One region of the Dactylosporangium sp. McL0621 genome, then DNA from elsewhere that is predicted to be linked to it. Evidence: riboswitches for the same ligand, from Rfam matches in the RefSeq annotation. Region 1 holds a riboswitch; each other region holds the start of a gene.

Evidence for each region. Region 1 has a riboswitch for cobalamin ahead of cobN (cobaltochelatase subunit CobN). Riboswitches for the same ligand answer to the same signal wherever they lie in the genome.
Region 2: another riboswitch for cobalamin. It lies ahead of bluB (5,6-dimethylbenzimidazole synthase); the one in region 1 lies ahead of cobN (cobaltochelatase subunit CobN).
Region 3: another riboswitch for cobalamin. It lies ahead of ACPPVO_RS32195 (ribonucleoside-diphosphate reductase subunit alpha); the one in region 1 lies ahead of cobN (cobaltochelatase subunit CobN).
Region 4: another riboswitch for cobalamin. It lies ahead of ACPPVO_RS24925 (hypothetical protein); the one in region 1 lies ahead of cobN (cobaltochelatase subunit CobN).

Annotation. Positions count from the first base shown of each region.
Region 1 is NZ_CP188259.1:2,878,524-2,885,856, reverse strand. Features, by position in the region: gene ACPPVO_RS13510 (TetR/AcrR family transcriptional regulator) at 1-364, opposite strand, end outside; gene ACPPVO_RS13505 (class I SAM-dependent methyltransferase) at 412-1,173, shown strand; gene cobN (cobaltochelatase subunit CobN) at 1,182-4,730, opposite strand; cobalamin riboswitch at 4,767-4,900, opposite strand; gene ACPPVO_RS13495 (precorrin-3B synthase) at 4,934-5,998, shown strand; gene ACPPVO_RS13490 (precorrin-8X methylmutase) at 5,995-6,615, shown strand; gene ACPPVO_RS13485 (precorrin-2 C(20)-methyltransferase) at 6,626-7,333, shown strand, end outside.
Region 2 is NZ_CP188259.1:9,665,090-9,672,422, forward strand. Features, by position in the region: gene ACPPVO_RS45825 (cation:proton antiporter) at 1-972, opposite strand, end outside; gene ACPPVO_RS45830 (hypothetical protein) at 1,118-1,279, shown strand; gene ACPPVO_RS45835 (zinc-binding dehydrogenase) at 1,276-2,289, shown strand; gene ACPPVO_RS45840 (SanA/YdcF family protein) at 2,463-3,191, opposite strand; gene ACPPVO_RS45845 (hypothetical protein) at 3,299-3,451, shown strand; gene bluB (5,6-dimethylbenzimidazole synthase) at 3,455-4,075, opposite strand; cobalamin riboswitch at 4,113-4,316, opposite strand; gene ACPPVO_RS45855 (alpha/beta fold hydrolase) at 4,352-5,236, shown strand; gene ACPPVO_RS45860 (TrmH family RNA methyltransferase) at 5,247-5,768, opposite strand; gene ACPPVO_RS45865 (transglutaminase-like domain-containing protein) at 6,028-6,618, shown strand; gene ACPPVO_RS45870 (hypothetical protein) at 6,779-7,333, opposite strand, start outside.
Region 3 is NZ_CP188259.1:6,813,848-6,821,180, reverse strand. Features, by position in the region: gene ACPPVO_RS32200 (ribonucleotide-diphosphate reductase subunit beta) at 1-864, opposite strand, end outside; gene ACPPVO_RS32195 (ribonucleoside-diphosphate reductase subunit alpha) at 939-3,224, opposite strand; cobalamin riboswitch at 3,364-3,571, opposite strand; gene ACPPVO_RS32190 (DPP IV N-terminal domain-containing protein) at 3,627-5,885, opposite strand; gene ACPPVO_RS32185 (helix-turn-helix domain-containing protein) at 6,063-6,782, shown strand; gene ACPPVO_RS32180 (AI-2E family transporter) at 6,736-7,333, opposite strand, start outside.
Region 4 is NZ_CP188259.1:5,161,111-5,168,443, reverse strand. Features, by position in the region: gene ACPPVO_RS24950 (DeoR family transcriptional regulator) at 1-38, opposite strand, end outside; gene ACPPVO_RS24945 (X2-like carbohydrate binding domain-containing protein) at 178-2,610, shown strand; partial or broken gene ACPPVO_RS24940 (IS701 family transposase) at 3,091-3,345, opposite strand; gene ACPPVO_RS24935 (winged helix-turn-helix domain-containing protein) at 3,604-4,047, shown strand; gene ACPPVO_RS24930 (IS630 family transposase) at 3,948-4,538, shown strand; cobalamin riboswitch at 4,506-4,726, shown strand; partial or broken gene ACPPVO_RS24925 (hypothetical protein) at 4,787-5,771, shown strand; gene ACPPVO_RS24920 (response regulator) at 5,940-6,605, opposite strand; gene ACPPVO_RS24915 (sensor histidine kinase) at 6,602-7,333, opposite strand, start outside.

The DNA.
Region 1 (7,333 bases):
GCCAGGTCTCGCGCAGCCGGGCCCGCAGCTCGTCGCGGAACGTCACCAGCGCCACGATCGCCACCGCGACCGAGCCGAACACGGCCACCAGTGCGTCGGTGACGTTGCCGGCCACGGTCCCGGTGCCCGCCGCCGAGCGCAGGGCCAGGGCCTGCGGGGCCATGCGGTCCACCCGGTCGAGCACGAACGACGCCAGGAAGTCGTCGAAGTCCGCGAAGTGCTTGTGCAGCACGCCCTTCGCCACCCCGGCCTCCGTCGTGACGGCGCGGCTCGTCAGGCCGCTCGGGCCGTCGCGCAGCAGAACCCGGTCCGCGGCCTCGAAGAGCTGCTCGCGGGCGTCACGGATGGCGACCCCGGTCGGCATGCCGAACTCCCCTTGCTAAGTGGGCGCTTGCCCATTAGCGTGGGCACATGCCCACTCTACCGCACGAGCAGCGAGCGGTCGCGGAGTCCTTCGGCGCCGACGCCGAGCGCTACGACCGGGCCCGCCCGAGCTACCCCGGCGCCCTCATCGAGCGCATCGTCGCGCAGAGCCCGGGAACGTCCGTGCTCGACGTCGGCTGCGGCACCGGCATCGTCGCCCGGCAGCTGCGGGCGGCCGGGTGCACCGTGCTCGGCGTCGACCCCGACGAGCGCATGGCCGAGGTCGCGCGCCGCCAGGGCCTCGAGGTCGAGGTCGCGAAGATCGAGGAGTGGGACCCGGCCGGGCGCGTCTTCGACGCCGTCGTCGCCGGGCAGACGTGGCACTGGGTCGAGCCCGGCGCGGGCGCGGCCACCGTGGCGCGGGCGCTGCGGCCGGGCGGCCTCGTCGCCCTGTTCTGGAACGGGGTCGAGCCGCCGCCGGAGGTCGCCGAGGCCACCGCGGACGCCCTGCGGGGCCACATGCCGCTGCCGCCGCGGTTCTCGTTCGGCGGCGAGGCCTACCGCCCGCTCGCCGACCGGGCCGCCGACGGCCTGCGCGCCACGAACGCGTTCACCGACCCGGAGCCGTGGACGTTGCCGTGGGAGCGCGAGTACACCCGCGCGGACTGGCTCGAGCAGCTGTCCACGTCCGGCTTCGTCAACCGGCTGCCGCCCGCGACGCTGAGCGCGGTGCTCGCCGGCATCCGGACCCCGGACGCGTTCGTCGTGCGCTACAGCACCGTCGTCGCCGCGGCGCACAAGCGGGTCTAGGCCCTGTCCTAGGCGTCGTCCTCGAGGTCGCCCTCCGTCTGGAGGTACACCTCGCGCAGTCCGTCCAAGGTAGACGGCTCGGGGTGCTCCCACAGGCCCCGCTCGGCCGCCTCCAGCAGGCGCTCGGTGATGCCGTGCAGCGCCCACGGGTTCGACTCGGTCAGGAACTTCTGGTTGTCCGGGTCGAACACGTAGGACTCGGCCAGCTTCTCGTACATCCAGTCCGCCACGACCCCGGCGGTGGCGTCGAAGCCGAACAGGTAGTCGACCGTGGCCGCGAGCTCGAACGCCCCCTTGTACCCGTGCCGGCGCATCGCGGCGAGCCAGCGCGGGTTGACCACCCGGGCCCGGAAGACCCGCGCGGTCTCCTCGCTGAGCGTCCGGGTCCGCACGGCGTCCGGGTTCGTGCTGTCGCCGACGTACGCCGCGGGGGCCCGCCCGGTCAGGGCGCGCACGGTCGCCACCATGCCGCCGTGGTACTGGAAGTAGTCGTCGGAGTCGGCGATGTCGTGCTCGCGCGTGTCGGTGTTCTTGACCGCCACGCTGATCCGCTTGTACGCGCCCTCCATGTCGGTCCGCGCCGCGATCCCGTCGACGCCGCGGCCGTACGCGTAGCCGCCCCAGACCGCGTAGACCTCGGCGAGGTCGCGGTCGTCGCGCCAGTTCCGGCTGTCGATGAGCGGGAGGATGCCGGCCCCGTAGGCGCCGGGCTTGGAGCCGAAGACGCGCAGGGTCGCCCGCCGCTCGTCGCCGTGCTCGGCGACGTCGGCCGCGACGTGCGCCCGGACGAAGTTCACGTCGACCGGCTCGTCGGCCGCGGCGGCCAGCTGGACGGCGTCGTCCAGCAGCGCCACCACGTGCGGGAAGGCGTCGCGGAAGAAGCCGGAGATGCGCATGGTCACGTCGATGCGCGGCCGGTCCAGCTCGGCCAGGTCGATGAGCTCGAGCCGGGTGACCCGGCGCGACGCCTCGTCCCAGACCGGGCGGACGCCGAGCAGGGCGAGCGCCTCGGCGATGTCGTCGCCGGCGGTACGCATGGCGCTGGTGCCCCACATCGACAGCCCGACCGAGCGGGGCCAGTCGCCGTGGTCGGCGCGGTACCGCGCGAGCAGCGAGTCGGCCATGGCCTGCCCCGTCTCCCAGGCGAGCCGCGAAGGGACGGCCTTGGGGTCCACGGAGTAGAAGTTCCGGCCGGTCGGCAGCACGTTGATGAGCCCGCGCAGCGGCGAGCCGCTGGGGCCGGCGGGCACGTAGCCGCCGTCGAGCGCGTGCAGCACCATGGTGAGCTCGTCGGTGGTGCGCTCCAGGCGTGGCACGATCTCCTCGGCGGCGAAGCGCAGAACGCGTACAACTTCCGGATTATCGGAGATGTCGGAAAAATCGTCTGAGGACCAGTCTCGCGCCTCCATGGCCGCGACCAGCGCCCGCGCCCGTGACTCGACGTCGTCGACGGCCGCCCGGTCCACAGTGGACTCGTCGTGGCCGAGCGCCTCGCGCAGCCCGGGCAGCGCGGCGACCTGGCCGCCCCACATCTGCCGGGCCCGGAGCATGGCCAGGACGAGGTCGACGCGGGCCTCGCCGGACGGGGCCTGGCCCAGAATGTGCAGCCCGTCGCGGATCTGCACGTCCTTGACCTCGCACAGCCAGCCGTCGACGTGCAGCAGGAAGTCGTCGAACTCGGCGTCGTGCGGCCGGTCGTCCAGGCCCAGGTCGTGGTCGAGCTTGGCCGCCTGGATCAGCGTCCAGATCTGGGCCCGGATCGCCGGCAGCTTGGCCGGGTCGAGCGCGGCGATCGTGGCGTGCTCGTCGAGCAGCTGCTCCAGGCGGGCGATGTCACCGTACGAGTCGGCGCGGGCCATCGGCGGCACCAGGTGGTCCACGAGCGTGGCGTGCGCGCGGCGCTTGGCCTGGGTGCCCTCGCCCGGGTCGTTGACGAGGAACGGGTAGATGAGCGGCAGGTTGCCCAGGGCCGCGTCCGCGCCGCAGCCGGCCGACATCCCGACCGTCTTGCCCGGCAGCCACTCGAGGTTGCCGTGCTTGCCGACGTGCACGACCGCGTGGGCGCCGAACTCGTCGGCCAGCCACCGGTACGCGGCCAGGTAGTGGTGCGAGGGCGGCAGGTCGGGGTCGTGGTAGATGGCGACCGGGTTCTCGCCGAAGCCGCGCGGCGGCTGCACCATCACCACCACGTTGCCCCGCCGCAGCGCCGCGAGCACGATGGCGCCGTCGGACGGGTCGACGAACAGCTCGCCGGGCGCCGGGCCCCAGTGCCGCTCCATCCCGGCCCGGAGGCCCTCGTCCAGGCCGTTGAAGAACGAGACATAGGCCGAAGCCGGAATGCGGACCGGGTTGCCCTGCAGCTGCTCCTCGGTGAGCCAGTTGACGTCCTGCCCACCGGCCGCGATGAGCTCGTGGATGAGCGCGTCGCCGTCGGACGGGAAGCCCTCCCCGAGGTCGTACCCGCGCTCCCGCAGCGCCGCGAGCAGCCGCACCACGCTGGCGGGCGTGTCGAGGCCGACGGCGTTGCCGATCCGGGAGTGCTTCGTCGGGTACGCGCTGAGCATCACGACGATCCGCTTGTCCGCGTTGGCCAGGTGCCGCAGCCGCGCGTGGGCCGCGGCGATCCCGGCCACCCGCCCCGCCCGCTCCGGGTCGGCGACGTAGACGGTCAGGCCGTCCTCGTCGACCTCCTTGAACGAGAACGGCACCGTGATGAGCCGCCCGTCGAACTCCGGGATGGCGACCTGGGTCGCGGTGTCCAGCGGCGACAGCCCGTCGTCGTTGCCGTCCCACGTCTCGCGGCTGCTGGTCAGGCACAGCCCCTGCAGGATCGGCACGTCGAGCGCGGCGAGCGCGCCGACGTCCCAGGCCTCGTCCTCGCCGCCGGCCTGGGCGTCGGCCGGGCGGGTGCCGCCGGCCGCGAGCACGGTCACGACGAGCGCGTCGGCCCGGCGCAGGGTGTCGAGCAGCTCGGGCGGGGCGGTGCGCAGCGAGGCGGCGAAGACCGGCAGCGGGCGGGCCCCCTCGGCCTCCAGCGCGGTGCACAGGCCCTCGACGAACGCGGTGTTGCCGGCGACGTGGTGGGCCCGGTAGTAGATGACGGCCACGGTCGGCCCGTCGACCGGCGCGGCCGTGCGCTCCAGCACGCCCCACACGGGCGTCTCGACCGGGGCGGCGAAGCCGTGGCCGGTGAGCAGGACCGTGTCGGAGAGGAAGCGGTGCAGCTCGGCGAGGTTGGCCGGGCCGCCGAAGGCCAGGTAGGCGTGGGCCTGCGCGGCGAGGCCGGCCGGCACCGTGGAGTGGCTCATGAGCTCGGCGTCGGGGGCCTGCTCGCCGCCGAGGATCACCACCGGGAGCCCGGTGGCGAGCAGCGTGTCGAGGCCGTCCTGCCAGTCGCGGTACGCCCCCAGGAACCGCACCACGATCAGCTCGGCGCCCGCGGCCAGCCCGGGCAGGTCGTCCACGGTGGTCCGCGAAGGGTTGGCCAGGCGCCACCCGGCGCCGCTGGCCCGCGCGCTGAGCAGGTCGGTGTCGGACGTCGACAGCAGCAGGATCACGCCGGTCCTCCCTCGGGGTCCGCGCCCCAAGACGGTGGGTTGGGTCCGGCGACGGAAAGTATCCTGGCTCCCGGATCGTCTCCGGTCACAGTGGCGGGACCGTCCCGGACTCGCACCGGGTTCCTCCCACATCGCCGTTGTACAGCGCCGCCAACTCTTCAGGACGAGCCTGGGCGCCGTCAAGCGCAGGTAGTATCCGCCCCGTGCAGGCTCCCAGCGGACGCGACGCCCCCGACCGGTGCCCCGGCGCCGTGCAGGTCCACGCGGCCGCCGACGGCGGGCTGGCGCGCGTCCGGCTGCCCGGCGGGCGGATCACCGGGGCCCAGCTCGCGGTCCTGGGCGCCGCCGCGGCCGAACTCGGCGACCCCGCCCTGGAGCTCACCTCCCGCGGGAACGTGCAGGTCAGGGCGCTGCGGCCGGGTGCCGAGCACGAGCTGGCGGCCCGCCTGACCGACGCCGGCCTGCTGCCCTCGGCCACCCACGAGCGGGTCCGCAACATCGTCGCCAGCCCGCTGGGCGCCGCGGTCCGCCCGCTGGTCGCCGAGTTCGACGCGCTGCTGTGCGCCACGCCCGCCCTCGCGGGGCTGCCGGGCCGGTTCCTGGCCACGATCGATGACGGCCGCGGCGACGTGACGCCGCTGCTCGGCGACGTGGGCCGGCACGGTTCCCGGTTGGTTCTGGCGGGTGTACCCACTGAGCTTCACGGCGGCCCCGAGCTGCTCGTCCGCGCCGCGGAGGCCTTCCTGGCCGAGCGGGCCGCGCAGGGCGCCAACGCGTGGCGGCTCGCCGAGCTGGCCGACGGCCCGGCCCGGGTGGCCGCGCGGCTCGGCACCGGGCTCGCGTCCGTCCGGCTCGCGCGCTCGGACGCGCCCGAGCCCGGGATCCACGGCTCGTCCGCGGTGCTCGTCGTGCCGCTCGGGCTGCTCACCGCGGCCCAGTCGGCGGCGCTCGCGGCCGCGGCGGAAGAGATCATCGTCACCCCGTGGCGGACCGTCGTGGTCCCGGCTCCGGCGATGCCCGACGCTGTGGCGTCCGGACTCGTCGCCGACCCCGCCTCGCCGTGGGCCGGGGTGACCGCGTGCGCCGGCCGGCCGGGCTGCGCCAAGGCGCTCGCCGACGTCCGCGCGGACGCCCGGGCCGCGGTGGCCGCGGGCACGCACGAGCCGGCGCACTGGGTCGGATGCGAGCGCCGGTGCGGCGCGCCGAAGGGAAGGCACGTGGAGATGCTGGCGACGGGCGCGGGCTACCGCCGGAGCGTGACCGGGTGAGTAACTACATCCGCGACGGGGCCGAGATCTACCGGCGCTCGTTCGCCACCATCCGGGCCGAGGCCGACCTGTCCGGGCTGCCGGACGACGTGGCCCGGGTCACGGTCCGCATGATCCACGCCTGCGGCATGGTCGACCTGCCCGCCGACGTCGGCTACTCCCCCGGCGTCGTCGCGGCCGCGCGCGCCGCCCTGCGCTCGGGCGCGCCGATCCTCTGCGACGCCGAGATGGTCGCGTCGGGGGTGACCCGCGCGCGGCTGCCCCGGGACAACGAGGTCGTGTGCACGCTGCGCGATCCGGCGGTACCGCCGCTGGCTCTAGAATTGGCCAACACGCGCAGCGCGGCCGCGCTCGAGCTGTGGCGGGGCCGCATCGACGGCGCCGTGGTGGCCGTCGGCAACGCCCCCACCGCCCTGTTCCGGCTGCTGGAGCTGGTCGCCGAGGGGGCCGGCACGCCCGCCGCGGTGATCGGCATCCCGGTCGGGTTCATCGGCGCCGCCGAGTCAAAGGCGGCGCTGGCTGCGTCCGGCCTCGAGCACCTGGTGGTGCACGGCCGCCGGGGCGGCAGCGCGATGACGGCCGCCGCCGTCAACGCGATCGCGAGCGAATTGGAATGAGTGACGCAGCATGAGCGAGGAAAGTGGGCGGCTGTACGGCGTAGGTCTCGGGCCCGGGGACCCCGAGCTGATGACGGTGAAGGCGGCCCGGCTGATCGCCGCGGCGCCCGTCGTCGCCTACCACAGCGCCCGCCACGGCCGCAGCATCGCCCGCGCGATCGCCGCGCCGTACCTGCGCCCGGAGCAGGTCGAGGAGGCCCTCGTCTACCCGGTGACGACCGAGGACACGCCCGACTACCGGGGCGTCATCGAGGAGCACTACGACGCGTGGGCGGCGCGGCTGGCCGCACACCTCGACGCGGGCCGGGACGTGGTCGTGCTCTGCGAGGGCGACCCGCTGTTCTACGGCTCCTACATGCACATGCACAAGCGACTGCGGCAGCGGTACCCCACCGAGGTCGTCCCGGGCGTGACGTCCGTGGCCGCCGCCTCGGCGGTGCTGGGCCGCCCGCTCGTCGAGCGCGACGAGGTGCTCACCGTGCTGCCGGGCACCCTGCCCGAGGAGGTGCTCGCCGAGCGCCTCGCCGCCACCGACTCGGCGGCGGTGCTGAAGCTGGGCCGCACGTTCGGCAAGGTGCGGGACGCGCTCGAGCGGGCGGGCCGGCTCGACGACGCCTGGTACGTCGAGCGCGCCACCACCGCCGGCGAGCGCGCCGCCCCGCTGGCCGGGGTCGACCCGGGCTCGGTGCCGTACTTCTCCATCGCCCTGCTGCCCTCC
Region 2 (7,333 bases), 5.9 Mb from region 1:
CCCGGCCGTGGCCAGGAAGACCGGCGCGAGCACCGACAGCACCACCGTCCGCAGCGGCGCCAAATCCGTCCACAGTGGACGTCCGGGTTTCGCGTCGAGCTCGCCCGGCTTCTCGTGGGTCTGCCCGATGAGGATGCCGGCCACGAAGGCGCCGAAGAGCGCCTCCATCCCCATCGACTGGGTGGCGGCCGCGCCGAGCAGGACGAGGATCACGGCGACGGTGACCCGCACCCCGCCCTCGGCCGAGCGCGCCGCGACCCGCATCACCCGGCGGACCAGCGGGCGGCCGATCAGCAGGGCGGCGGCGAGGAAGCCCAGGAGGTACAGCACCGACAGCGCCACCGATCCGGCGTGCACCCCGGTCGTGGCCGCGGCCGCGACGATCGAGAGCAGGAACCAGCCGATGGCGTCGTCGACCGACCCGGCGGCCAGGGTCAGCTGCCCGATGTCGCGGTGCAGCAGCCCCATGTCGGCGAGGGTCTTGGCGATGACCGGGATCGCCGTGACGCACATGGCCACGCCGAGGAACAGCGCGAACACCCACCGGTCGGTCCGGCCGCTCAGCAGCGCGGCCGGCACCAGGAACCCGGCGCCGATGCCGAGGGCCAGGGGCAGCAGCAGCCCGGACAGGCTGACCCGCACGCCGGTGAGGCCCCGGCGGCGGATCATCGCCGTGTCGAGCTGGGCGCCGGTGACCCCGACGAGCAGCAGCACGCCGATCTGGCCGACCGCGTCGACGAGGTGCAGCTGGCTGGCGTCGTCCGGGAAGAGCCACCGCAGCGCCCCGGGCGACCACGCGCCCAGCAGCGACGGGCCGAGGATCACACCGGTCAGCAGCTCGCCCACGAGGGCGGGCAGCCCGAGCCGCACCGCGAGCCGGCCGAGCGCGAGCGCGACCAGCAGCAGCAGCGAGATCTGCAGCAGGAAGACGAGCAGGACGTGTGGAGCGAGGCCGGGTAGTGGATTACTCACCTTTCATCCCCTTCGTGGTGATCGAGGTTCACCACTCCACGCTTCCAAGAGCCATCGATCCCCGTCCACTTCTGGCGCGCCGTGACGCCGCGGTCGTCGGGATGGCGCCGCCGACCTGAACCTCGCCGCCTGCTACGCCGGCCACGTGGTCGCGATGCGCGACGGCCGGATCGTGGCCCAGGGCGAACCGGCCGCCGTGTTCACGCCCGGGCTGCTGTCGTCCGTCTTCGGGCTCGAGGCGCTCGTGGTGCCGGACCCGGCGACGGGTACGCCGCTGGTCGTCCCGCTGCCTAGAGTGGCGGTGTGAATCTCACCGCGCGCTTGCACGCCGCCGGCGACGTCCGCCTGGCCGAGGAGCCCACGCCCGAGCCCGGCCCGGGCGAGAGCCTCGTCGAGGTGACCGCGGTCGGGCTGTGCGGGTCGGACCTGCACTGGTACGCCGAGGGCGGCATCGGCGACGCCCGCATCGCGCACCCGATCGTCGGCGGCCACGAGATGGCCGGGGTGGTCCGCGGCGGCGCGCTGGACGGCGTGCGGGTCGCGATCGACCCGGCGATCCCGTGCCACCGCTGCGACCTGTGCCGGGCCGGGCACCCCAACCTCTGCCGCGACATCGTCTTCGCCGGGCACGGTCTGCGCGACGGCGGACTGCAGCGGTGGCTCGTGTGGCCCACCGACCGCCTGTACCCGCTGCCCGAGGACCTCACCGAAGCCGACGGCGCCATGCTGGAGCCCCTGGGCGTGGCCGTGCACGCGGTCGACCTGGGCCACGTGCCCCTCGGCGCCGACGTCGCGATCCTGGGCTGCGGCCCGATCGGCCTGCTGCTGATCCAGGTGGCCCGGGCCGCCGGCGCCGCCCGGGTGCTCGCGACCGACCCGCTCCCGCACCGCCGCGCGGCCGCCCGGGCCTACGGCGCCGACACCGTGCTCGACGCCACCGCGTCCGCCGACGAGCTGGCCGCCTTCACCGGCGGCCGCGGCGCGGACGTGGCCTTCGAGATCGCCGGCACCGACGCCGCCATCGAGGCCGCCGTCACCGTCGTGCGCCCCGGCGGCCGGGTCGTGCTGGGCGGCATCCCGAGCACCGACACGTCGTCGTTCCCGGCCGCGGCCGCCCGGCGCAAGGGCCTGACGTTCGCGATGGTGCGGCGGATGAAGGAGGTGTACCCGCGGGCGCTCGCCCTGGTCGCCGCGGGCCGCGCGGACGTGCGCAACCTCGTGAGCCACCGCTACCCGCTGACCTCGGTCGCCGAGGCGTTCGTGGTCGCCAACGCCCGCCGGGGCCTGAAGGTGGTCGTCGAGCCGAGCGACCGCTAGGGGCTGTATCGAAGTGGGGTCGGAGCGAGGCGAGGCTCAGGCGTCGGCTGGGGCCGCGCCGGGCGCGCCCCGATCCCGGGGTTGTATCGGGGTGTGACCGGGGTGGTTCCAGGCGGCGTCTGAGTCCGCCGCAGCCCGGCCATCCACTTCGATACAGCCCCTAGGGCCCGCCGTCACGGCGTGTGGGCGGCGACCGCGTCGCGCAGGGACGAGTCCGGCGGCGACTGGACCGCGGGCGGGCGGCCGCGCACCGCGTCCGAGGCGGCCTTCCACGCGGCGGCGACGTCGCGGGCCTGGTTCTTCCAGATCGTGATCGTCCGGCAGCCGTCGCACCCGGACGGCACGCCCCAGGCGTCGATGCCGACGCGGCGGCAGAGCGTCACCGCACGGTACAGATGGATGTCCTGGCTCACCAGGAGCGCCCGGGTCACGCCGTAGACGTCGCGGGCGCGGCGGCAGGTGTCGTACGTGTCCAGGCCGTAGGGGTCGACGACGACGCGGGACGGCTCGACGCCGTGCCGGGCGAGGTAGTCGCCCATCACCCGGACCTCGTTGCCCGAGCCGCCGTGCGCGTCGCCGGAGATGAGCAGGGCCTTGACCTTGCCCGCGGCGACCAGGGCGGCGGCCTTGTCGAGCCGGTTGCGCAGGAACGTCATCGGGTCCTGGCCGCCGGGCGCGACCTGGGCGCCGAAGACGATTGCCACGTCGGCCGCCGGGGCCTGCTCGACCCCGACGAGGCGCCCGGCGGACGCCGCGCGGATCCACACCGTCGGGGCCAGGCCCACCACGACGAGCACGACGGCGAGGACCGCGAGGCGCCGCCGCCACCGCCGGCGGCGCGGGCGCACCGGTTTCGGCTCGTCCGGCTCGGTCACCTGTTCCGGCGTGGTCACGTTCGGCATGCGGGCAGCATGGCAGGGCCCGGCCGCGCGCGCCGTCCCGCCGGCCCTGTCGGGTTTCGGCGCCGGCGCCGACTTGCCCGGTATTGGGCGCGTCACGGGCGGCTACGGTGCCGCGCGGCGACACCGACATCTGCGTCATCGACGTCGACGGCACCGACCTGACCGACCTGACCGGCACCGCCGGCGTCGCCGAGCACACGCCGGTGTGGTCGCCGGACGGCGCGACGACGGACGAGGTCCCCGACTGGCGCCCGGTCTGAGCCCTACCAGCGGTCCTCGTGCCGGACCTGGTGCAGCGGGGAGCGCCGGCGCCAACCGTGGCGCTCCAGGTCGGGCACGTCGTGGCGCCGGCTCACCGGGCCCAGGCAGAGCCACGCCACGGGCCGTACGCCGGCCGGGATGCCGAGCAGGCCGCGCAGGAACTCCTCGCGGTAGAAGGAGACCCAGCCCAGGCCGAGGCCCTCGGCGGTGGCCGCGAGCCAGAGGTTCTGGATCGCCAGGCACACCGAGTACAGCCCGGCGTCGGCGATCGCGTGGCGGCCCAGCACCGCGGGGCCGCCGCGCTCCGCGTCGTAGGTGACCACGACCGAGAGCGTGGACTCCAGCACCCCGTCGATCTTGATGCGGGCGAACCGCGCGGCCGCCTCGGCGTCCAGGGTCGCGGCGAACACGTCGCGCTCACGGGACACGTGCGCGTGGAACGCCTCGCGCAGCGCGCGGTCGCGGACGACGATGAAGTCCCACGGCTGCGTCAGCCCGACGCTCGGCGCCGCGTGGGCGGCGGTCAGGATCCGGTCCAGCGTCTCGCCGGGCACCGGCGCGCCGGTGAACTCGGCGCGCACGTCGCGGCGGCGGTTGATGATGTCGTACAGGTCATGCGTCAAGGCAGGCTCCCGCTGCGCTCACACCCCGGGACAGGCCGGGGCCGTCGGTCGCGAGGCCGGTCTTCGGACTCCCGGATCGTCGCCCCTCCGCCCGCCTTCCCAGCCCTTCCGGGCCAGTGGCTACGCGTGCACGTGTGGGCGGCGGCTCCCCGGTCACCGCGGCGGGCCCGTGCCGGATTCTCACCGGCTTCCCGATTCTCCCCGCCGTCGCCGGCGGGGCACCTCGCTTCAGTTCATGCCGGCCCGCACGCTACCAGGAGGCAATAGGCTCGGCGCATGACGCAGACACAGACGCACACGCTCGCCGTACCCGGCGCCGACCTGGTCTACGACGTCACCGGCCCGCTGCCGCCGGCGGACGGGCGGCCGCCGCTGTTCATGATCGGCCAGCCGATGACCGCGGACGGGTTCGGCGCGCTCGCCGCGCACTTCCCGGACCGCACCGTCGTCACGTACGACCCGCGCGGCCTGGGCCGCAGCGCCCGCACCGACGGCGGGACCGACAACACGCCGCAGCAGCAGGCCGCCGACCTGCACCGGCTCGCCGTCCACCTCGGCGCCGGCCCGGTCGACGTGTTCGCCAGCAGCGGCGGCGCGGTGACCGCGCTGGAGTGGGTGAGCGCCCACCCGGACGACGTCGCCACGCTCGTCGCGCACGAGCCGCCGATCAACCCGATCCTGCCCGACGCGGCCGGCGCGGACCGGGCGCGGGCCGCGTTCAACGACGCCTACGAGACCGGCGGCAGCGGCCCGGGCATGGCCGCGTTCATCGCCATGACCTCGTGGCGGGGCGAGTTCACGGAGGAGTACTTCGCGCAGCCGGCCCCGGACCCGGCGATGTTCGGCCTGTCCACCACCGACGACGGCACCCGCGACGACCCGCTGCTGTCGCGGCACTCGTGGGCGGTCACCGACTACCGCCCCGACGTCGCGGCCCTGAACTCGTCCGCGGCCCGCATCGTGATCGGCGTGGGCGAGGAGTCGGCGCAGACGTACACCGCGCGCACCGCCGAGGCGATGGCCGCCCTCCTGGGCGGGCCGGCCACCGTGTTCCCGAGCCACCACGGCGGCTTCCTGGGCGGCGAGTTCGGCTACGCCGGCAAGCCGGAGGAGTTCGCCGCGAAGCTACGCGAGGTCCTCGGGGCCCCTCCGGCGGGCTGAGCGGGCCGCATCAGAGCAGCCCGGCGAGTTTGTACAACACGAGGGATCCGGCCACGGCGACGTTCAGGCTCACGCCGCTGCCCACCATCGGAATCTCCACCGCCCCGTCGAGCAGGTCGAGGGCCTCGGGCGGGATGCCCGTCGACTCGTGGCCGAGCACCATCACGGTGCGCCGGCGCGCGGCGGGCAGGTCGGCGAGGCGCACGGCCTCCTCGGCGAGCTCGACGCCCACGACGCGACTCCCGCCCGCGCGCTCGGCGGCGAGCCACCGCAGCGGATCGCCGATGCGGTGGACGCACGCGGGTCGGCGCAGCGTGTTGCCGCGGGCGAGGGCCTCGTCGATCCAGGGGTACCGCGGGACGACGAGACAGGCCCCGACGGCGTCGCAGGTGCGCAGGAGGGTGCCGAGGTTGACGCCGTGCATGGGCCACAGCGGGGCGGCGAGGAGGTGTCCCCAGCAGCGATGGGCGCGGGGGCGGCGGGAGGAGCGCAGCTCGGACGGGGTCCGGACGCGAATGGCGGTGCTCACCATTGGGGCGTGCTTCGCGGCGCACGCGGGCCATCGACGGCAACAGGGCCGCTGCCCAGGGTAGGTCATTGCAGCGCCGCGCGCACCTCCCCGTCGTGCTCGCCGACGGACGGTCCGGTCCAGCCGCCCCGCTCCGGGGTGGCCGGCAGGCGCGCGGCGACGTTCTGCACCGGGCCGAGGTCGGGCCGGGCACGCGCACGATGCTCTCGCGGGCCGGGAACTGCGGGTCGGCGCGCATGTCACCGGCGGTATCGTCTCCACCGTGGCGTTGGGTGACAGGGGTGCCGAGTTCCTCGCCGCCGACGAGGTGGTGCAGGCCGACCATCCCGCCGTGCGGGCGGCCGCGGCTCGGCTGCGCGCCGGGCGGGCCGGCGACGTGGAGTTCGCGCGGGCGGCGTACGAGTTCGTGCGCGACGAGGTGCGGCACTCGTTCGACGCCGAGGACCCGCGGGTCACGGTCGGCGCCGCCGAGGTGCTCGAGCACCGGGTCGGGCTGTGTTACGCCAAGTCGCATCTGCTCGCCGCGCTGCTGCGGGCCGAGGGGGTGCCGGCCGGGCTGTGCTACCAGCGCCTCGCCGCGGGCGGGGAGACGTTCGTGCTGCACGGGCTCGTCGCGGTACACCTCAATGGGCGGTGGCATCGGCAGGACCCGCGCGGGAACAAGGCCGGCGTCGACGCCCGGTTCTCCCTCGACGGGCCGCGGCTCGCGTTCGCGATCGACGCGGCGGCCGGGGAGTGCGACTACGCGACCGTGTTCGCGGCGGCCGACCCCGCGGTGCTGGCCGCGCTGCGCGCCACGACCGACGTGCTCACGCTGCGCACCGCGGGCCTGCCCGGCGAACTGAGCGCCTAGGGCTGTATCGAAGTGGATGGCCGGGCTGCGGCGGACTCAGACGCCGCCGGGAACCGTAGCGGTCACACCCCGATACAACCCCGGTATCGGGGCGCGCCCGGCGCGGCCCCAGCCGACGCCTGAGCCTCGCCTCGCACCGACCCCCACTTCGATACAGCCCCTAACGGTCCAGGCCGCGCATGCGCGGGCGGGCCTCGCGCAGCCGGCGCCGCAGCACGACGCCGACCAGGACGATCACGCCGATCGGGACCCAGGCCAGCGCGTAGGCCGGCCAGTAGTACCCGAGGTCCAGCATGGACCGGTCGGGGCCGACGTCGCTGCTGCTCACGCCGAAGAAGGCCAGCAGCAGCGTCAACGGGATCGCGAGCAGCGACACCGAGGCCAGCAGGCCGGTCAGCACCCGGTCGCGGCGCTCCTCGCGTTCGCGGCTCGCCTCGGCCAGGACCGAGCTGCGCGTCTGGATGACCGCGCGCAGGCGCTCGACGATCTGTGAGGTGTTGGCGACGGCGGCCTCGATGCCGACCACCTCGTGGTAGGAGGTCCGGAACGAGTCCATGCGCGAGTCGGGCATGAGCACGCTGTCGAGGTACGCCTCGACGCCGAAGCTCAGGTCCAGCTGGATCTCGCCGAGGTCGGCGGCGAGCCGCGCGTGCTGCTCGCGGGCCTCCTCGATCGTCGTCATGGGCGCGCTCAGGTCGTGTTCGAGGGCGTGGAA
Region 3 (7,333 bases), 3.9 Mb from region 1:
GATGCCCAGCGTCGCCAGGCGGCGGTCGGCCACGTGCTGCAGGTACTCGCGCATGTCCGTCAGGGACAGGCCCGAGACGCCCTGCTCGAGCAGGTCCGCGGCGAACTGGACCTCGCACTCGACCGCCTCGGCCAGCATGTCGCGCACCTGCGCGGCCATCGTGTCGTCGAACAGGTCCGGCTCCTCGGCGCGGACGGTGTCCACGACGTCGAAGGCGAACGCCATGTGCATCGACTCGTCGCGGAACACCCAGTTGGTGCCCGAGGCGAGGCCGTGCAGCAGGCCGCGCGAGCGCAGGTAGTACACGTACGCGAAGGCGCCGTAGAAGAACAGGCCCTCGATGCACGCGGCGAAGCAGATGACGTTGAGCAGGAAGGCGCGCCGGTCGTCGCGGGTCCGCAGCGAGCGCAGCGCGAAGACGGAGTCGATCCACTTGAAGCAGAATGCCGCCTTGCGCGCGATCGACGGGATGTTGTCCACGGCCGCGAAGGCCGCGACGCGCTCGGCCTCGTCGGGCACGTAGGTGTCGAGCAGGTTCAGGTAGAACTGGACGTGCACGGCCTCCTCGAACAGCTGGCGCGAGAGGTACAGCCGCCCCTCCGGCGAGTTCACGTGCTGGTACAGGTTCAGCACGAGGTTGTTCGCGACGATCGTGTCGCCGGTGGCGAAGAAGGCGACCAGCCGCGAGACCAGGTGCCGCTCGGCCGGGGTCAGCCGGTCCAGGTCCGGGCGGTCGCTGTGCAGGTCCACCTCCTCGACGGTCCACGTGTTCTTGATGGCGTCCTTGTACCGGTCGAAGAAGCGCGGGTACCGCATGGGCCGCAGGGTCAGGTCCAGGCCGGGGTCCAACAGGCGCGCCGGCACCTCCGCAGGCTCCGGTACCGGCGCGAGAAGGCTGAGCCTCTGGTGAGCGGCCCCTCCGCTGCGCTCCGGACCGCTCACTGGCAGGCCTCGCACGACTCGGGGCTCTCCAGGGAGCAGGCCACCGCGATGAGCGGGACCGTCGCCTGCTGGATGCGCGTCGCCGGGCGGGAGCGCAGGTAGTAGGTGGTCTTCAGGCCGGACTTCCAGGCGTGCAGGTACATCGAGGAGAGCTTGCCGATCGTGGGCGCGCTCATGAACAGGTTCAGCGACTGCGACTGGTCGATGTACGGCGCCCGCGCGGCGGCCAGGTCGATCAGGGCGCGCTGCGGCAGCTCCCACGCGGTGCGGTACAGGTCGCGGACGTCGGCCGGCAGCTCGCCGATGCCCTGCACCGAGCCCTCGGCGCGCTTGATCTGCTCGCGGACCTCCGGCGTCCAGAGGCCGCGGGTCTTGAGCTCGCGCACCAGGTAGGAGTTGATCTGCAGGAACTCGCCCGACATCGTCTCGCGCTTGAACAGGTTGGACACCTGGGGCTCGATGCACTCGTAGCAGCCGGCGATCGAGGCGATGGTCGCGGTGGGCGCGATCGCCACGAGCAGCGAGTTGCGCAGGCCGTTTTCCGCGATCTGTGTGCGCAGCGCGGCCCAGCGCTCGTCATCCGTGGTAACGCCCCACAGGTCCGGGTGCAGCACGCCCGCGGCCGCTCTGGTCTCGGCGTACGCCGGGTGCGGGCCGAACCGCGCGGCCAGTTCCGCCGACGTCTCCAGTGCGGTGAGCAGAATTTCCTGCTGCACCGCTGTGGACAACGCCCGCGCGGCCGCCGAGTCGAACGGTAGTTTCAGCGCGAAGAAGGCGTCCTGCAGGCCCATCAGGCCGAGGCCGACCGGCCGCCACCGCGGGTTGGACGCCCCCGCCTGCCGCGAAGGGTAGTAGTTGATGTCGATGACGCGATCGAGGAAGACCACGGCGGTGCGGACCGTCTCCCGCAGTCGCTCCCAGTCGACGCCCGCACCGGTCACGTGCGCGCCGAGGTTGATCGAGCCGAGGTTGCACACGGCGGTCTCGTCGTCGCTGCTGACCTCGAGGATCTCGGTGCACAGGTTCGACAGGTGGATGGTGTTGCGCGGGCCACCGGTCTGGTTGGACAGGGCGTTGGCGCGGTCCTTGAACGTCATCCAGCCGTTGCCGGTCTGGGCGAGGGTGCGCATCATGCGGCCGTAGAGATCGCGGGCCTTGACGGTGCGCACCGCCTTCTTCTCGGCCGCGCGGTAGGCCGCGTCGAACGCCTCGCCGTGGAGGTCCGGCAGCTCGGGGGCGTCGGTGGGGTCGATCAGCGACCAGTCGCCGTCGGCCTCGACGCGGCGCATGAACTCGTCCGGCACCCAGTTGGCGAGGTTGAGGTTGTGGGTGCGGCGGGCGTCCTCGCCGGTGTTGTCCCGCAGCTCCAGGAACTCCTCGACGTCCGGGTGCCACGGCTCCAGATACACGCACGCCGCGCCCTTGCGCCGCCCGCCCTGGTTCACCGCGGCGACACCCGCGTCCAGCGTCTTGAGAAAGGGCACGATGCCGTTGGATAGCCCGTTGGTACCGCGGATGAGCGCGCCCCGCCCGCGCACGCGCGACCACGAGATCCCGATGCCGCCGGAGAACTTCGACAGCCGCGCGACCTGGTGGTAGCGCTCGTAGATGGAGTCGAGCTCGTCCCGGGGCGAGTCGACGAGGAAGCACGACGACATCTGCGTGTGCCGCGTGCCGGAGTTGAACAGGGTCGGCGAGCTCGGGAGGTAGGCCAGGGAGGACATGAGGCGGTAGAACCCGATCGCCTCGCCCGGGGTCTGCGACAGGCCGCAGGCCACGCGCAGCAGCCAGTACTGCGGCGTCTCCACGACCAGGCGGGCCTCGGGGTGGCGCAGCAGGTAGCGGTCGGCGACCGTGCGCAGGCCGAAGTACTCGAACCGCAGGTCCCCGTCGAGGTCGACGGCGTCGTCGAGCTTGCGCGCGTTCGCGGCGACGAACGCGGCGGTGTCGTCGCCGATCAGGCCGAGCTGGTGGCCGTAGCGGATCGACTGGCTGAAGCTCGCGACGCCCTGGCCGCGCACCTCCTTGTCCACGTACGCGGCCAGCAGCCGCGCGGCCAGCCGCGAGTACTGCGGCTCCTCCCCGATGAGCTCCGCCGCCGTCTGGATCGACAGCTTGTCCAGCTCGGCGGTGCTCGCCCCGTCGTACAGCCCGCTGATCGTGCGGGTCGCGACGCGCAGCGGGTCGACCTCGTCCAGGTCGCCGGCCCACCGCTCGACCGCGCGCACGATCTTGTTCACGTCAACGGCCTCGGTGTCGCCGTTGCGCTTGCTTACCTGCATCCGCGTGCCCTTTCTCGCCTCAGGTCGGAGGGCCGAAGGAGCGCGCGGGGACGCCGCCGGGACCCCTGCGGCGGCATGCGGCCAGGGTCCGGCTCGTGGCGTCGGCCGTCCCGCGCGGCCTTCGACCGCCGCGCACCGGGCGGTGCGCGGCGCGCTGGCAGGTCTTCGGACTCGTGGGCGCCGAGCGCATGCCTACTGACCGTCGCTTCCCAGGCCTGATCGGGCCCAGTGCACATGACGGCGATCGTTCCCACTGACCGCTGCGGGGCAGTCCCGGACTCGCACCGGGTTCCCTCTTGCCTCGGCCGCCCTGGGCGGGCGGCCGAACCAGCTGCGGTCATCACTATATATAGGGCTGCCGGAGAATTGGAAACACCAGATGTCGTGTCGGCGTGTCGTGGCTCAGGCGAACATCTCGGCGAGCATCTCCGGGCCGACCGGGATGGCGGCGGGGCGGTACGCGGGCGGCGGGGTGCCCATCAGCTCGCGCACCAGGAAGTCCCAGCAGCGCTTGCGCACGTACGCGAGGCAGTCCAGGAACGTGTGCTCGGCCCCGGGCACGATGAGCAGCTCGAAGTCCTTGTCCGCGGCGATGAGCCGGTCGGCCAGGCGCAGCGTGTGGTCCGGGTGGACCTGGTCGTCGAGCTCGCCGTGGACGAGCAGCAGCGGGCCGGCCAGCCGGTCGGCGAGGTCCACATTGGACGTCCGGGCCCAGGCGTCCGGGTCGTCCGCGCCGTCGTAGGACTCCACGAAGCCCGCGTTGAAGCAGCGGGCGTCGTGCGAGCCGGCCAGGGCGACGCCGGCCCGGTACACCGCGGGGAAGTCCAGCATCGCCCGCGCCGCGGCGAACCCGCCGCCGGAGTGCCCGAACGCGCCGACCCGGTCGAGGTCCATCCACGGCCGGTCCGCGGCGAGCTGTCGCAGCGCGGCGACGTGGTCGGCCAGGCCCCCGGCGTCGCCGAGGCGGCCGTAGGAGGCGTCGTGGAAGGCCTTGCCGCGCCCCGGCGTGCCGCGCCCGTCGAGCGCGACGACCACGAACCCGAGCGCGGCGAGGGGCTCGGCGTCCAGGCCCATGCCGCCGGGGTCGAAGCCGGGCTCGACCCGGCCGACCTGCGGGCCCGGGTAGAGGCTGTCCACGACCGGGTAGCGGCGCGCGGGGTCGAAGCCGTGCGGGCGGTACAGCACCCCGTAGACGTCCGTCACGCCGTCGGCCGCCTTGACGCGGAAGCGCTCGGCCGGGGTCCAGCCGGTGGCCCGGAGCCGGGTGATGTCGGCCCGCTCGAGCTCGACCAGCACGCGCCCGGTCCAGTCGCGGACGGTGGTCACCGGCGCGGTGTCCACTGTGGACGCACTGTCGACGAAGTACCCCCGGTGCCCGGGCAGCGTCACGACGTGGTCGAGCTCGTCGTCGGTCAGCCGGGCGAAGCCGGTGCCGTCCAGGCCGGCCCGGCACACCGTGCGCCGGTACGGGTCGGCCTCGACGAGGCCGGCGGCGGTGAAGTACACCGTGCGCTCCGCCTCGTCGACGTGCAGGATCTGCCGCACCGACCAGGGCCCGGAGGTGACCCGGCCCAGCGGCGCGCCGGTGTGCCGGTCGTAGCGGTACAGGTGGCCGGAGCCGTCACGCTGGGAGTACCACAGCACCTCGTCGGCCAGCACGCGTACGATCGGCGGCTCGTAGGCCCACTGGTTGGGCTCCACCCGGGTGTCGCCGGCCTCGCTGAGCACGGTGGTGACGGCGCCGGTGGCCGGGTCCAGGCGGTGCAGCGCGAGGGTGTGGCGGTCGCGGGCCTGGCCGAGGAAGTACACGGCCGAACCGTCCGCGGCCCACCAGGCCCACTTGGTCATGATGGGTGACAGCTGCGGCATGAGCAGCGGCTCGGTCTGCGCGCGGACCACGGTGCCGGTCGCGACGTCCAGCACCACGAGCTCGGCGAGCGGGAGGTGCTCGTCGCCGGGGTAGGCGTACCGCTGCGGATGCGTGCGCGGCGGCCCGCCGTCGGCCGGCCGGGCCTCGACGAGGTGGGTCTCGCGCACGTGGCGCTCGTCGGTGCGGTGGGCCAGCACCCGGCTCGAGTCCGGCGACCAGGCGATCGCCGGCGGCAGGTGCGGCAGGCCGATCTTGCGCAGCAGCGTGGCGTTGCCGGTGCATTCGGGGCCGCTGCCGTACCCGTAGTGGGCCTCGCCGTCGGTGGTCAGCGCCCACTCGCGGCCGTCGGCGCGGGCGCGGGCCCACAGGTCGTGCCCGCGCCGCGACACCGCGACCGTCCCGTCGGGCGACGGCACCTCGAGGGGGTTGCCCGGCGGCATGAACGTGGCCCGCTCGCAGGCGTAGCCGTCCAGGTCGCAGCGCCAGTACTCGCCGAGCGCGAAGAACTCCACGGCGTCGCCGGCGGGCACGATCGCCGCGAACGGCAGCGCCTCCGGGTCGACCGGCTGACCGGCCGCGGCGGCCAGGGCGGCGGCGAGCCGGTCGTGGTCGAAGCAGGGCTCGCGGGTGCCCGCGGCCGGGTCGACGCGCAGGAACCGGCCGTTCGCGGTGTACCAGAACCCGCCGTCGACCCACTGCGGCCTGATCTTGTCGCCGGCGACGAGCTCGCCGGGGTACGCCGGGCGGCGCAGGAGTTGTTCGGCCGTCCGGTAGTGCTGCTCGGTGCTCATGTCCGCCGTCCCCGTCCTCGTGGTTTCTGACGACGGAAACGCTACGTTGCGTTCATTGAATGGGCAACGATGATTCAACATAACGCCAGCTCAGGCCCACTATTTCATTGCGACAGCTGAGTAATCAACGCAACGTTCGTTGCGTTGAGTGGCCGGTGAACGCTAAGCTCGCGCACGGTGACGAGGCGGAGGGAGACCGCGGTGCGGCTCAGCCAGCAGGACCGGCAGCAGATCGCGCTGGGCGTGGCCGAGGGGCTCGCCTACGCGGAGATCGCCCGGCGCCTCGACCGGCCCACGTCGACGATCACGCGCGAGGTGATGCGCAACGGCGGCCCCACCGCCTACCGCGCCGAGCCGGCCCACCGGGCCACCGAGCAGCGCGCCCACCGGCGCCGGCCGACGGCGCCGCGGGGTCCGCGGCCGGCACCGCCCCGCGGCCGCGACGCCGGGGCCGTGCGCGACTACGAGGAGCGGTTCACGACGTTGCTGATGCAGTCGGGCCTGCCCCGGATGATGGCCCGGGTCCTGACCTGCCTCTACACCACCGACGCGGGCAGCCTCACCGCGGCCGGGCTCGTCGCGCGCCTCCAGGTCAGCCCGGCGTCGGTCTCCAAGGCGGTCGCCTTCCTGGAGCGTCAGGGCCTCGTGCGCCGCGACCGCGACGAACGGCGCCGCGAGCGGTACATCGTCGACGACGACGTCTGGTACCAGTCGATGATGGCCACCGTCCGCGCCAACGCCCGCCTCGCCGAGACCGCCCGGCAGGGCGTGGAGGTCCTCGGCCCCGACAGCCCGGCCGCGGCCCGCCTGGCGAACATCGCCGACTTCGTCGACTTCGTCGGCGAGAGCATCAGCCGCGCCGCCGAGCAGGGCCGGGAGATTCTCCGGAAGAACTAGCCGGGGTTTGCTCCTCGCCGACCGTCGCCGCGGGCTTGAGGCCGCCGCGGTGGGTGTCCCAGACGTCGCGCACGATGATCTGGATCATCCCGGCGACGGGGATGGCCAGCAGCGCGCCCAGGATGCCGGCCAGGTCGACGCCGGCGAGGATGGCGATCAGCACCGTGAGCGGGTTGAGCTTGACCGTTCGCGAGAGGATCACCGGCTGCAGCAGGTGGTTCTCCAGCTGCTGGTACACGACGAAGAAGACGACCACGACGATGCCCGCGGTCACGGAGTGCACGAACCCGGCCACGGCCGCGACCACCGCGCCCAGCGTCGCCCCCACCAGCGGGATCAGGTCGGCCACCGCGACGAACACGGCGATCAGCCCCGCGAACTGCACGCCGATGACGAGCAGCACGACGTACGTCAGCAGGCCGCAGATCAAACTGATGAGGAGGTTGCCGCTGATGTACCCGGTGATGGTCTTCGCGCAGTCCCGCCCGACCCGGCGGACGCGCTCGGCGCGCTCGGGCGCGAACAGCGCCAGGAACGCGGCGAGGAGCTTC
Region 4 (7,333 bases), 2.3 Mb from region 1:
ACCGGTTCGTCGGGGTCGAACGGCGCGGCGGGCATCATCGTCCTCGCTTGGCGTTGCGGCAGTACCGGCCTGAGCCGCCGGGTGCCTGCTGATGCTGATGGTGCCGCCGAGCGTAGGTCCGCCGGTTCGCGGAAATCAATACTTGACGAAGTTAATTATTGCTTCTACGTTCCCGCTATGTTTCCGGACGCCGTGAGGTCACCGTTACGAACCCGTTCCGCGGCCGCCGTCCTGGCCGCCGCGCTGCTCGCGCTGACCGGCGCGAGCGCCCGCCCGGCGCAGGCCGCGCCGCCATCTGATCCGACGAGCCAGGCGCCGGCGACCGCCGACCCGTGGGCCACCCGGCCGTACATGGGCTGGAGCAGCTACAGCATGCAGGTGTACTCCGGGAACTCGAAGTGGATCACCGGCGACCAGCTCGTCCGGCAGTCCGACGCGATGCACGCCAAGCTGCAGCGGTACGGCTACGACTACATCAACGTCGATGCCGGCTGGAACGACGGGGTCGACGCCAACGGCCGGCCGAAGCCCAGCGCCACGCTCTACCCACAGGGTCTGCAGAAGGTCATCGACCACGTCCACGCGAACGGCCAGAAGTTCGGGCTGTACATGATCCCGGGCATCTCACCGGACGTCTACAACGCGAACCTGCCGATCGCCGGCGCGTCCGGCTGCACGACGCACGACATCGTCGCGCAGCCGCCGCGCCCCTCCGACTACTGGCACATCGGCTACAAGATCGACTTCTCGAACCCGTGCTCGCAGCGGTACATCGACTCGATCGTCGAGCTCTTCGGCCAGTGGGGCGTCAACTTCGTCAAGTTCGACAGCGTCACCCCCGGCTCCGGGGTGAGCGACCTGTCGCTCGACGCCCGCGACGACGTCGCCGCCTGGTCCTCGGCGCTCAAGGCCCGCAAGATCTGGTTCGAGCTGTCGTGGGCGGTCGACCCGAAGTACGCCGACTACTGGCGGTCCAAGGCCAACGGCTGGCGGGTCGAGTGGGACGTCGAGTGCTACTGCGCCAACGACGCGCTCACGAAGTGGGAGAACATCGCCCGGCTCTTCCCCGACGTGGCAGCCTGGTGGCGCAACGGCGGCAACGGCGGGTGGAACGACCTCGACTCGCTCGACGTCGGCAACGGCACCATGGACGGCCTGACCCGCGACGAGCGGCAGACCGCGACGACGCTGTGGGCGATCTCCGCCGCGCCGATGTACATCGGCAACGACCTGACGAACCTCGACTCCTACGGGCTGAGCCTGCTCACCAACCCGGAGGTGATCGGCGTCGACCAGGGCGGGACCCCGGCGCGGCCGGTCTCGACGGCGACGCAGCAGCAGGTCTGGTACGCGCTCAACGCCGACGGCAGCTACACCGTCGCGCTGTTCAACCTCGGCCGCACCGAGAAGGACGTCACGGCGAACTGGACGGACCTGGGCCTCACCGGCGCCGCCACCGTGCGCGACCTGTGGGCGCACCAGGACCTCGGCCGCTTCACCGGCCGGTTCACCGCCGCAGGGGTACCGATCCACGGCGTACGGCTGCTCAGGGTGACCCCGCAGCCCGGCGCCACCGTCGCCGTCAACGACGACGCCCTGCGGGTCGGCTACAGCGGCGAATGGACCCGCGACGGCGTCGCCGCCACCGCGCAGCCGCTCACCCTGACCGTGACCGACACCGGCACCCCCGCCCCGCCCTCGACGACCGGCCCGGTCCGCACGATCACCCACGACGACACCGACCCGGGCATCGCCTACGTGGGATCGTGGTCGCAGAGCACCGGCCGCGGGCTCGGCGACTACAGCGACGGCGTGCACTACACCGAGCGCGACGGCGACTCGTTCCTGTACACCTTCCAGGGCACCGGCGTCTCCTATCTCACCGAGCTGGACACCTCGCAGGGCAACGTCGACATCTACATCGACAACCAGCTCATGAAGACCGTGAACACCGGCCGCGACCCGGGCCAGCCCCGCCTCGCGCAGCAGACCGTGTACACCGTGAACGACCTGCCCAACGGCAGCCACACGCTCAAGGCCGTCAAGAAGTCCGGCGCCTTCATGCTGCTCGACCGGATCGACGTGCTCCAGCCGAGCCTCATCGACCCGCCGACGGCGTCGTTCGACACGAAGGCCCCGGCGGACGTGCAGGTGCGGCTCCTGCGCAGCGGCAGCGAGCTCACCGGCGTCTCGCGCGGCGGCACCGCCCTCAGGCAGGGCACCGACTACACCCTGTCGGGTTCGACCGTGACCCTGCGCTCGGCGTACCTCGCCGGGCTCCCGCTCGGCGCGGCGCAGCTGGACTTCGCGTTCCGCGGCGACTACCTCGACGACGTGCACGCCACCACGCACAACGGCGACGCCGTCTCGTACACCTTCCGGGGCACCGGCCTCGACTGGATCACGGCCACCGCCCCCGACCAGGGCCTCGTCGACATCTACATCGACGGCAAGCTCGCCAAGCGCGTGGACACCCACGGTGACGCACGGGCAACACAGCAGCAGGTGTACAGCGTCGCCGGTCTCGGCAACGGGCAGCACACCTTCCGGGCCGTGAAGGCGTCGGGCGATGTGATGCGCACCGACGTCATCCGCTACACGACCCGATGATCCGCAGGAGGGCCGGACGCCACCGCGGCGTCCGGCCGTCCACCGCACCTTCGGCGACGTCCGACCGACCTTCGAAGTGCGGCGAGTACGAGTCCGAACGTGCCGTAGAGCGCGCTCGTGTGGCTGAGCCGGGCGGAGACGAATCGTGCGCCTACGGTCTGCAATGCCATCCAGGCGGTCCCGGCGATCAGCCCGCCGGCGACGACTTGGCGCACGGACAGCGAGGTGTTCCAGGTGCCGAGCCGGGAGGAGCACATGCGCCGGCACTCCCATCGGGCGACCGGTTTCGAGGTCGAGGCGGAGCGCCGGGCGTACACGCTCGCCGCGACCGCTCCCGAGGTCGCGCACCTGCTGCCGGCCGGTGCCCGCTCGGGGCACCCGCTGCCGGCCGGTGCCCCCCGAACGAACGTTGAGCGGCGGTCAGCCGGGCAGGATCGCGGAGTACTCCCGCGGCAGCTGCGCCACCGTGTCGCGGTACTCCTTCTCCACCACGTAACCGCGCACATCGTCGCGGACCGCGTCGCGGTCCCAGCCAGGGCTGCACAGCAACTCCTGCATACCGTCCGGCGAACCATCACCAGCCTGCTCCGCCAGGGTCCACCCATTACGCCGTTCCAACGGCGCCAACAACCCCCGCACATAAGCGAACGCTCGCTTCCGCGGCTCCACCCGCCCGAACCGCCCCGCGACCAGCGCGAACAGATCCTCAAGCGCAGCGTTCCACGACTCCACCACCCCAACACTGACCACAATGGATACTAGCGATCCACGACCGACCACTACAAAACGCCGTCGCAGTATTAAAGATCTTTCGATATTGAGGTGAGTCGTTGCGGGCTGATCGTGTTGCCGGGTACGAGAATCGGTGGCATGTCGGTCTCTGCACAGCCGGCGGGTCGGCGTGGTGCCGCTCGTCTGGATGTTGATGTGTTGCGGCAGCGCCGGATTCGGGCGGCGGAGTTGTTCGAGGACGGCGCGCGGCAGGCCGATGTGGTGACGCAACTGGGGGTCTCTGCGCAGACCGCGTCGCGGTGGCATCGGGCGTGGCGGGCCGGCGGCCGGGAGGCCCTGACCGGCGCGCAGCGACTGGGGCGTACGCCGCGGCTGTCGGACGAGCAACTGTCCGAAGTGGAGTCGGCACTGCTGGCCGGGCCGAAGGCCAGCGGGTTCGGCACCGACCTGTGGACCCTCGCCCGGGTGGCGGACGTGATCGAACGGGTCACCAGCGTGCGGTACGGGCCGACGCAGACCTGGACAATCCTGCGGCAGCGCCTCGGCTGGACCCGGCAGCGCCCGGCCCGGCGGGCCGTCGAACGGGACGACGCAGCGATCGAAGCGTGGGTCAAGCAGGACTGGCCCAGGATCAAAAGGGGGCCCGGCGACGGGGAGCGTGGATCTGTTTCCAGGACGAGAGCGGCTTCTCGCTCCTGCCCGTAGTCCGCGGCACCTGGGCACCGCGCGGGCAGACACCCGTGTTGCGGCACCGGTTCTCCTGGTCGCGGATGTCCATGGCCGGTGTGCTGGCCTACCGGCCCGACCGCTCCCGGGCCAAGCTGATCTTCCAGACCAAACCCGGCAGCTACAACACCGAAAGCCTCATCACGTTCCTCACCCAGCTGCGCCGGCACCTGCGCGGCAAGCCGATCGTGCTGATCTGGGACGGGCTGTCCGCGCACCGGTCCAAGGACATGAAGGCATGGCTGGCCACCCAGCAGCACTGGCTGACCGTCGAAGCACTGCCCGGCTACGCCCACGACCTCAACCCCATGGAACTGGTCTGGGGCAACCTCAAAGCCACCGAACTGGCCAACCTGTGCCCCGACATCCTCAACGACGCCGACACCGCCGTCCACACCGGCCTGCACCGGATCGGCAGCAGCTACCAACTGTGCTTCAACTTCCTCGACCACACCGGCCTACGTCTCTGACCATCACTCAAATACCGAAAGATCTTTAAGAGGGAATCCGGTGCAGAACCGGGACTGCCCGCAGCGGTGAGTGGGAACGAAAGCCGTCAACAAAGCACTGGGCCACACGGCCTGGGAAGCGACGGCCGGTAGGTGACCTTTCGGTCGCGCCCACGAGTCCGAAGACCTGCCCGCGCTGCGCACACCGCCGGTGTGCGCCGCCGACGACCTCTCGGGCGGGTCAGGGCGGAAGCGGTACGGCCGCCCTTTTGGGCCGTATCCCTGCCTCCCTCCTTCCCGAGCGCCGTCGGGCACTTCGAGGGAACGAAACGTCTGGTGGCTCCTGCATTCGGGCAGAGCACCGTGCTCGGCTACCCACGCATCGGCGGGAACCGGGAACTGAAGACAGGCCGTCGAGGCGTACTGGGCGGCCGGGAAGATCGACGCCGCCGCGCTGGGACAGACCGCGGCCGGGTTGCGGGCCGAGGTCTGGCAGACGCTGCGCGACGCCGGGGTTGGCCGCGATCCCGTCCAACACGTTCTCGTACTACGACCACGTCCTGGACACCGCCGTCGCCGTCGGCGCGGTCCCGGCATGCTTCGCCCGGCTCGGCCGGTCCGAGCTGGACACATACTTCGCGATGGCCCGCGGCGTCGACGCCGAGCCGGCGCTGGAGCTGACGAAGTGGTTCGACACCAACTACCACTACCTGGTGCCGAGATCGGCCCGGACACCGCGTTCGCGGCCAATCCGGTCAAGGCCCTCGGCGAGATCGCCGAGGCCGCCGCCCTGGGCATCGCCACCCGGCCGGTGCTGCTCGGCCCGGCCACGTTTCTGCTCCTGGCCAAGGGCGAGGACCCGTTCGCCCGCCTCGACGACCTCGTCGAGGTCTACGCGCAAATCCTCGCCGTCCTGGCCGCCACCGGCGTCGCCTGGGTACAGCTGGACGAGCGCGCCTACGTCGCCGACCGCACCCCGGAGGAGATCGACGGGCTACGCCCGCCTACACCCGCCTTGGCGAGCTCACCGACCGGCCGCAGATCTTCGTCGCCACGTACTTCGGCGACCTTGGTGACGCTCTGTCGGCGCTGCTGGCCAACTCGGTCGAGGCGATCGGTGTGGACCTCGTCGCCGGGCCCGGCAACCTCGACCGGCTCGCCGCCGCAGGCCACTCCCCGCGCGTGCCGTCCCACGAGGAGGTCGTCCAGGCGCTGCGGCGAGCAGTCGCGGCCGTCCCGGCCCGACGCCTGTGGGTCAATCCCGACTGCGGCCTGAAGACCCGCGGCTATGCCGAGGTCGAGGCGTCACTGTTGCACTTTTGTCGCGGCCGTCGCCGAGGTCCGCGCGAGCTGATCGTCCGCATTCCCGGGCGGTCGCGCGTCGCTGCGGCGGGCCGGCACGTTCAGCCCGAAGTGACCGCGTCAGTCGGTCGTCGGGCGGACCAGGCCGGTGTTGTACGCGGCGATGACGAGCTGGGCCCGGTCGCGGGCGGCGAGCTTCATCAGCAGCCGGCTGACGTGGGCCTTCGCGGTGGACAGGCTGACATGCAGGTGCGCGGCGATCTCGGCGTTGGACAGGCCGAGGCCGACCAGGGTCAGCACCTCCCGCTCCCGGTCGGTGGTGTTGTCCAGGTCGGCGACCGGCTGCCGGCCGGGCTCCGGGCGGCGGACGAACTCCTCGATGAGCCGCCGGGTGACGCTCGGCGCGAGCAATGACTCGCCGGAGGCGACGACGCGGATCGCGGTGAGCAGGTCGGCCGGGCGGGTGTCCTTGAGCAGGAAGCCGCTGGCGCCGTTGCGGAGGGCGGCGAAGACGTACTCGTCGACGTCGAACGTGGTGAGGATGATGACCCTCACCGCGGCGAGGTTCGGCCGGGTGCAGATCTGCCGGGTCGCCTCGATTCCGTCCAGGCCGGGCATCCGGACGTCCATGAGCACGACGTCGGGCCGTTCCCGGGCCGCGAGGTCGACCGCGTCGGCGCCAGTGGCGGCCTCGCCGACGGCGGTGAGGTCGGGCGCGGTGTCGACCAGGACCCGGATGCTGCCGCGGACCAGCGTCTGGTCGTCGGCGACCACCACGCGGATCACGCGGCCTCCGCCCGGGGGATCGCGAACGTGGCGACGACCTGGAAGCCCGGGCGGTCGGGCGACGGGCCGGCCTGCAGGGTCCCGCCGTACATGCGGGTCCGCTCCCGCATCCCGGTGATGCCGTGGCCGGCAGCGGCGGCTCCGCCCCGTCCCTCGTCGCTCACCCGCACCGTGACCAGGGACGGGCCGCGGTCGATGCACACCCGGCAGCGATCGGTCGCGGCGTGCTTGATGACATTGGTGACGGCCTCCTGCACGACACGATAAGCGGCCAGATCCACGCCGGCGGGCAGCCCGCCCGGCTCGCCGGTGACCTCCAGGGCGACGTGGACGCCGGCGGTGGCGGCCTGGGCGACCAGCGCCGGCACGTCGGCGAGGCCCGGGGCCGGCCGGGCCGGTTCCTCCGGATCGCGCAGCACCCCGAGCAGCGCCCGCATCTCCTGCAGCGCGGCCCGGCTCATCTCCTCGATGGAGGCCAGCGCCCGGCGCGCCTCCTCGGGGCGTTCGGCGGCCACGTGGTTGGCCACACCGGACTGCAGCGCGATCACGCTCATCGAGTGGGCGACAACGTCGTGCAGCTCGCGCGCGATCCGCAGGCGCTCGTCGGTCAGCCGGCGCTCGGCCCGCTGCTCGTTGTGCAGGCGCTGATGCTGTACCGCATAGCCGATGACCCACGCGATCGACACCAGCAGCGCGCCCTCCAACAGCGATCCGACCCGGTTCGGGCC